Prochlorococcus marinus XMU1408: one gene and its partner. The protein of the gene in region 1 interacts with the protein of each later gene in a pairwise test. Links are inferred from orthologs where the notes say so. Each region holds a gene or a part of one and is shown on either strand. Other genes may lie near its edges.

Region 1 (3,936 bases):
TCTAAGATTGTATCTATCATTGAGGATAATGATGTAATAACTGAATATCCAATTCTACTTGGACGCAATGTGATGGTTAGAAATAGCCAGCAAGTTGTTGCTGGCGAGTTCTTGACTGATGGCCCTGTAAATCCTCATGAACTTTTGGAATGTTTCTTTACAGATTTGCGTGATAAAAAACCTCTAATGGATGCGGCTCAAGAGGCAATAGCTAAACTTCAGCATAGGATGGTTAGTGAAGTTCAGAATGTTTATAAGTCACAAGGTGTAGCCATAGATGATAAACATATTGAGGTAATAGTTCGTCAGATGACAAGTAAAGTACGAATCGAAGATGCGGGGGACACTACATTTTTGCCAGGAGAATTGATAGAGCTTAGGCAAGTTGAAGATACTAATCAGGCTATATCAATTACTGGAGGTGCACCTTCAGAATTCACGCCTGTGTTACTTGGTATTACTAAAGCATCACTTAATACTGATAGTTTTATATCTGCTGCTTCATTCCAAGAAACAACACGAGTCTTGACAGAAGCTGCCATTGAAGGCAAGTCGGATTGGCTTCGTGGACTTAAGGAAAATGTGATTATTGGTCGTCTGATACCCGCCGGTACTGGTTTCAGTGGTTTTGTTGAAGAGTTAAATGCCGAAGCAGGTCCTCATCCAGATATTTTGGCTGAAGATCCTGCAGGTTACAGAAGGATTCAAAACCTTAGACCTGACTATACTGTTGATATGCCTTCATCTCCAGTAGCTAAGAATACTTCTGTTTTAGATGATCCTAGTGAAGAGGATTTAGAGGCAACTAGAAGTAGACATGGAATCGATCCTACAACGAGTAATTTTGCAGCATTCGCTCGTCCAACTGGTGATGATGAGTCATCCGAAGATCAAATGCCAGATCCAGCCGCGTTGGAGGGACTGCAAGAAGAAGGTTTGCTTTCTGACGAATAAGTGAATTTTCTACAATATGACTCTAAATTATCTAACATTTAATTCTTCTATTTAAAAGTTGCCAGATGATTGAACCACCTGTAATTCCTAAGCGTAAGTTGCCTCGTTACGGATTTCATACGCATACTGAACGTGTGAATGGTCGATGGGCAATGATTGGTTTTATTGCATTAGTTCTTTTGGAATTTAAATTGGGGCATGGTTTGATGAATTGGTGACAAATTTTCCTCATTTTTCAAGTAATTCATCTTTACTTGGATTAAGTTCAGAAAATCTTGAAGAATTTGCCATACAGGAAGGCGAAAAAGCTTTTCGTGGTAGGCAGATTTATGAATGGATTTATCAAAGAGGTGCAAAAGATTTAGATTCAATTACTGTTCTTCCAAAGAAATGGCGAGATTCTCTACAAAATAAAGGCATAAAGATTGGGAGACTCGATGAAATTAAAAGGGTTCTTGCCGAAGATTCGACATTGAAATTATTGATGGGGACCTTTGATGGGGAAATTATAGAGACAGTTGGAATACCAACAGATAAAAGACTTACTGTTTGTGTCTCAAGTCAAATAGGCTGTCCTATGGGTTGTAGGTTTTGTGCCACTGGGAAGGGAGGTCTTAATAGATCTCTTGATGTTAATGAGATAGTTGATCAAGTTATAAGTGTCAGAGAAACAATGAATAGAAGGCCCACTCATGTTGTCTTTATGGGTATGGGGGAGCCACTTCTTAATATTCATAATGTTTTAGATTCTATTCAATGCCTCACAAATGATATTGGTATTGGGCAAAGGAAAATAACCGTCAGTACAGTTGGAATACCTGATACTCTCCCAGATTTAGCAAAATTAGCTCAAGAGCGATTAGGTAGAGTTAAATTCACCCTCGCAGTGAGTCTTCATGCTCCTAATCAGAATTTGCGTGAATTAATAATTCCTTCTGCTAGTTCTTATCCGATAACATTATTACTTAGAGACTGTAAGAAATATATAGAACTTACTGGTAGACGAGTAAGTTTTGAATATATCCTTCTTGGAGGCTTGAATGACAAAGATATTCATGCAGAACAATTAGCTAATCTCATGAAAGGATTTCAGAGCCATGTTAATTTGATAGCTTATAACCCCATCGCTGAAGAGAGTTTTAAACGACCAAGCCAATCAAGAGTGAGCAGTTTTAGAGAATTATTAGAAAACAAAGGTGTTGCTGTAAGTGTTCGTGCAAGTAGAGGTAGAGATAAGGATGCAGCATGTGGTCAATTAAGGAGGCGAAAAATCGATACAATGAATATCAATTAAGCAAGTAAAGAATTTACTTGTGAGTTCTTATGACATTTATTGACTGGTTTATTTTATTTCTTTATTTAATATTTTCCTTGGGGTTAGGAATTTATATTTCACTAAAAAATAACGATGAAGCAGATTACTTTGTTGCTGGTCGTCGCTTAAATGGTTTGCTTGCAGGGATGTCCATGGCTGCTACAACATTTTCAATTGATACGCCTCTCTATGTAGCAGGTATTATTGGGACACGAGGCCTTGCAGGAAATTGGGAGTGGTGGAGTTTTGGACTTGCACATGTTGCCATGACGGTTATATTCGCTCCACTTTGGAGGCGTAGTGGAGTATTGACTGACGCAGCATTTACTGAATTGCGTTATGGGGGTCAAGCAGCAGCTTATTTAAGAGGTATCAAAGCTTTTTTACTTTCTGTTCCAATCAATTGTATTGGAATTGGTTATGCTTTTTTAGCAATGCGTAAGGTCGCAGAAGCATTTGGAGTGGTAGATGGACATATTGTATTCGGTATATTTACTGACACGATATTTTTAATGATTTTAGTTGCTTTATTTTTGCTTATTTACACTGTTCTTGGTGGTCTTTGGGCAGTAGTGGTTAATGATTTTGTACAACTATTGTTAGCTCTTTTAGGTGCGTTTGCTGTTAGCTACGTGGCACTTGATGCCTCAGGCGGGATGAATGATTTGTTATTTAAATTAGAGGCGTTAGATCGACCAGAACTACTTTCTTTATTTCCATGGACGTTGAATAGAGACGGTATTAATTGGCTAGATAGTACTGAAATAAGTATTACTACTTTTTTAGCTTTTATTTCTTTGCAGTGGTGGAGTTTTAGACGTAGCGATGGTGGCGGAGAATTTATTCAACGTTTATTGGCTACTAAAGATGAAAAACAGGCAACATTAGCAGGCATAATTTTTCTAATTGTTAATTATCTTATTCGAAGTTGGCTTTGGATTCTAGTTGGATTGGCTGCGTTAGTTCTCTTGCCTTCACAAACAGATTGGGAATTAAGTTATCCAAATCTAGCTGTTACTTATTTACCACCTGTTGGCCTTGGATTAGTTGTTGTTTCAATGGTCGCCGCATTTATGAGTACCGTAAGTACTTCAATTAACTGGGGGGCAAGTTATCTCGCTCATGATTTGTATAAAAGATTTTTGCGACCTTCGGCTGGTCCCCGAGAAATGGTTCTTGTAGGTCAGTTTGCAAGTATTTTATTGCTTTTAATTGGCGTTATAACAGCTTTATTTAGTAATAGTATTGGTTCAATGTTTAGGCTTGTTATAGCGATAGGAACGGGTCCAGGCGCAGTTCTTGTATTGAGGTGGTTTTGGTGGCGAATTAATGCTCTGGCAGAACTTTCAGCAATGTTGAGTGGTTTTTTTATTGGCTTAATAACATCAGTATCTCCATATTTCATGATTGAAGATTTTGGAACAAGGCTATTCTTCACAACTTCATTTACTGCTGTAATTTGGCTGTTAACCCTACTTTTTACCGAACCTGAGTCAGATGAGACACTTAGTAAATTTGTTAAACAAGTAAAACCACCAGGACCTGGTTGGAGAAAAATAAGACAAAAATATAATCTTGATCCTGTTGACTCTCTCTTAGTGCTCGGTTCTCGCTTCGTTCTAGGGTCAGGAATTTTATATGGTGGCTTAATTAGTATTGGAGCCTTT
Region 2 (4,021 bases), 120 kb from region 1 along the record:
GATTCACGGTCTCCTTTGGTTGCCATTACTAATGGCTTTTATTCTTATTGCTGCTCTCGGGTGGCTTGAGAGAAGGCGACAAAACCTTTATTTGATTTGGGCCAAAGGGTCAGAGCTAGCCAAACTTGATGGAACAGGCGCTGCTAGATTAAAAGATGGCTTTTTATGCTGGAGCAGCTTCGAAGCTGGAAATTTCAAAGAGGAAGAGACATTCGAAGTAAAAAAATTAGAAATGGTTGAGCTGATGGCTCTCAGTTCAGGAGAAGCACCTCTAACAAAAGAATCGGAAGGGCGATGCAGGCTCAGGCTTGTTGGCTCAGGTAGAGAAATTGATGTGCCTTTTTCAGATGCTGAACGTGCTCGTCAATGGATGGATCAACTAATGTCCAAAGCAAGATGCGACCTTTGAAATCAAATACAAGAAAAACCAAAAAATTAAATAAAAACAAAAAGATATCAATTAAAAAAGACTCAAATATTTTTAAAAATAAGAAATTTTTCATTGAATTATGGCAGTTCATTTTTTTTTCATATACTTCAATTATTCTTATCTTTATATTTACGAACCAGGCTTGGAGACCTATAAGTTTTGAACAAACTAAAATAACAGGCCTATCTGGAATAACAAAAAATCATATAAAAGAAACCATTAGTAATTTTTATCCAAAAAATTTGTTGGAATTAAATCCAAAAGAAATTGAATCATATTTAATAAAAAAGCTTCCAATTAAAAATGTTTCAATAAGCCGTAAGTTCTTTCCACCTGAAATTCATCTAAACTTTATTGAAAGAGAGCCAATTGCTTTTGCTAGTAGATTCATTGCAAAGGAGATTGAGAAAGGGATGATAGATATTGAAGGAACTTGGATACCACTTCAATTTATAAGTAAGACAAAAAAAAATAAAATAAAAATATCAATAGATAATTGGAATCAAAATAAAAAGAATGACATCCTTCTAATACTTAAGAATAGGTTTATCCTTAAAAGTCCTCTTCAAGAAATCAAAATAAGTCCTCTTCAAGAAATCAGTATAAAGACAGAGCACTTCAATTCAGTTCTTCTAGGTTCCGATACTGATCGCTTAATCGAGCAAATTAATAAACTCAACCAGCTACAAAAATCATTACCAAATCTTTTAATCAACACAAAAGTAAAAATTGTGGACCTTAAAGATCCAGGCAAACCAGAATTAAAAATCGAAAAAATACTTAATAGTGAGAAGTAAAAGCCTTGCTATGACATGATTCTCTTCAAACTTTCAAGGAACTGATGGCAATCCTGAGATATTTATACAAATTAATTTGTTAATCAATTTGAACCAATAAACCAACAGAATCCATTAATGATGTTCATAATGCCAAAAACGAGTTCTAATCCTGAATATGGTGATGGGAATTGGAAACAAATCTAGTTTCAACATGGATGAAGGAATCCTCCCCAGTCAATCTGCACGTATTGAGGTAATCGGTGTTGGTGGTGGTGGAAGTAATGCCGTCAACCGAATGATCAATAGTGATCTTGATGGAGTTACATATCGAGTGTTAAATACAGACGCTCAAGCCCTTATCCAATCATCTGCTACTCATAGAGTTCAATTAGGTCAAAGCTTAACTAGAGGGCTGGGCGCAGGCGGCAATCCAAGTATTGGACAAAAGGCAGCAGAGGAATCTAGAACTGATCTCCAGCAAGCCCTGGAGGGGGTTGACCTAGTATTTATTGCCGCTGGCATGGGAGGTGGCACTGGAACAGGAGCAGCCCCAGTTGTTGCTCAGGTCGCAAAAGAAAGTGGTGCCTTGACAGTAGGAATAGTTACAAAGCCTTTTAGTTTTGAAGGTAAACGTCGTTTAAGGCAAGCTGACGAAGGTATTGCCAGGCTTGCAGAAAATGTAGATACGTTGATTGTCATTCCAAACGACAGACTAAAGGACGTAATTTCCGGAGCACCTTTACAAGAAGCCTTTAGAAGCGCAGATGATGTTCTAATGAAAGGAGTACAAGGAATAAGCGATATAATTACATGTCCAGGATTAGTGAATGTAGATTTTGCTGATGTTAGATCTGTTATGACAGAAGCTGGAACTGCACTTCTAGGGATCGGCTTAGGTTCAGGAAGATCAAGGGCTTTAGAAGCAGCTCAGGCTGCAATTAATAGTCCACTTTTAGAAGCAGCTAGAATTGATGGTGCTAAAGGATGCGTAATAAATATAACTGGAGGAAAAGATATGACACTCGAAGATATGACATCTGCCTCAGAGGTTATTTCAGACGTTGTTGATCCAGAAGCAAATATCATCGTAGGTACAGTTGTTGATGAAAAACTTGAGGGTGAGATTCAAGTAACAGTTATTGCAACTGGATTTGACAGTAATCAAATTTATTCAAATGAGAGAAATAGGGCAAGACTTTCCCCTCAATCTCTTTACGAACAATCTGACTCAAAGGAATCAGGTGCATCGATACCTGAGTTTCTACGTATAAGACAAAACCGTTAATATGGTTTAATTTAATCAACCTAATTGATTTATAGGTGACCCGGAGTCCACGCCTGCTTTGAGCATCCCATATGGCTGCTACCTTCCGGTCCTGACCAGTTTTAGGCGTCACAGCCGCATGGGGCCGAGTCAATAATATTCTAGCAATACTTAACCACGTTATTAAGAATTAAATGCAAACCACAGAATTGGTTCGTTTTAAAGAATCAGGTAAACAGATAACTGTACTAACTGCATGGGATGCGATTTCATCCTCAATAGTCGAAGCCTCAGGAGCTGATGTTGTTCTCGTAGGAGATTCACTTGGAATGGTTGTTTTGGGCCACAAAACAACTCTTCCTGTAACACTTGATCAAATGCTTCATCACACAAAAGCTGTTTGCAGAGGTTTTTGTAACCCTCTCGCGAAACAACCATTGGTAGTTTGTGATCTCCCTTTCCTAAGTTATCAATGTGGAGAAGACAAGGCTGTAGAAGCGGCAGGAACTCTCCTGAAAAATTCCTGTGCTTCAGCCGTTAAGCTTGAAGGAGCGGAGCCTGAGACTTTATTAGTAATTCAAAGACTTATAAGAACGGGAATCCCTGTAATGGGTCATCTTGGCTTAACACCGCAATCAGTTCATCAACTTGGGTATAAATCTCAAGCAACCAATAAAGATAGTCAAGATAAAATTCTTAAAGACTCCGAAATGCTTCAAGAATCTGGGTGTTTTGCTTTAGTTGTGGAACATATTCCAGGAAAAATAGCCAGTAGATTAAAAAAACTTTTATCCATTCCCGTAATTGGCATTGGAGCGGGGAATGATTGCGATGGGCAGGTAAGAGTTACAGCGGATATTCTTGGCCTCTCAATTGAACAGCCTCCTTTTGCAAAGCCTTTACTTGCAGGACGAGAACTTTGCATTGACGCTCTAAAAAATTGGATTGAATCGATTAATCCAAAGTGAGAGAATCCCACCATAAAAACATCTGAATCAAAATCTGATTGCTAATCTGCATTCCTTTAGGGTCACTCAAGCAATACCTTCCATTTTTTTTTAATAAATAACCTTCCGTCAAAAAAGTTATCCAATATTTCTCCAATAATCTTAAGTTTTTTTCGCATTCCTTTTGGGTCCATCCAACACTTTTTGCAAGTTCCTCAAAATGAACACCTTCTCTTCTTCTGAGACCGATCATCAATAGTTCATCCAATGGCATTCGACTTGATTCCTCATTAAACAAAGTTTTTTCTAATAGTTGACTTTCTTGTTTCTCAACCCATTTTTTATAACTAACGATTGTTCGGGGTCTAGAAAATCTCTTTCCCCAAGGAGAACTTGTTGCTCCCATACCAAATCCCCACCATCCAGAGCCAGCCCAATACATACGATTATGGCGAGATGCATGGCCAGGTAAAGAATAACTTGAGATCTCGTATCGAGAAAAACCTCTGCTTTTAAGATATTTATTAGTTTCCAAATCTATTTTTTGAGCTAAGGATTCATTTGGTATTTTCAAAAGTCCTTTTTTATGTCTTCTACCAAA

What was found. The genes of interacting proteins can lie anywhere in the genome.
Region 2: the proteins of rlmN (region 1) and ftsZ interact in binary tests that used the Escherichia coli proteins (3 or more experiments, as listed by UniProt). The link is inferred for Prochlorococcus marinus XMU1408 from one-to-one orthologs.

The regions. Positions count from the first base shown.
Region 1 is NZ_QJUE01000005.1:288,785-292,720, reverse strand. The notes cover bases 326-3,208. They hold rlmN (23S rRNA (adenine(2503)-C(2))-methyltransferase RlmN), read left to right. Parts: upstream 326-1,168; coding sequence 1,169-2,248; downstream 2,249-3,208. Other genes in these bases: DNJ73_RS08010 (sodium:solute symporter family protein), read left to right, coding at 2,278-3,208; DNJ73_RS08020 (high light inducible protein), read left to right, coding at 1,020-1,172; DNJ73_RS08025 (DNA-directed RNA polymerase subunit beta'), read left to right, coding at 326-954. In the rest of the region: more of DNJ73_RS08025, read left to right, coding at 1-325; more of DNJ73_RS08010, read left to right, coding at 3,209-3,936.
Region 2 is NZ_QJUE01000005.1:164,361-168,381, forward strand. Bases 475-3,442 are described here. They hold ftsZ (cell division protein FtsZ), read left to right. Parts: upstream 475-1,390; coding sequence 1,391-2,494; downstream 2,495-3,442. Other genes in these bases: DNJ73_RS07275 (cell division protein FtsQ/DivIB), read left to right, coding at 475-1,227; panB (3-methyl-2-oxobutanoate hydroxymethyltransferase), read left to right, coding at 2,668-3,441; hemW (radical SAM family heme chaperone HemW), read right to left, coding at 3,428-3,442. In the rest of the region: DNJ73_RS07270 (hypothetical protein), read left to right, coding at 1-409; more of DNJ73_RS07275, read left to right, coding at 367-474; more of hemW, read right to left, coding at 3,443-4,021. UniProt on the Escherichia coli protein: Essential cell division protein that forms a contractile ring structure (Z ring) at the future cell division site. The regulation of the ring assembly controls the timing and the location of cell division.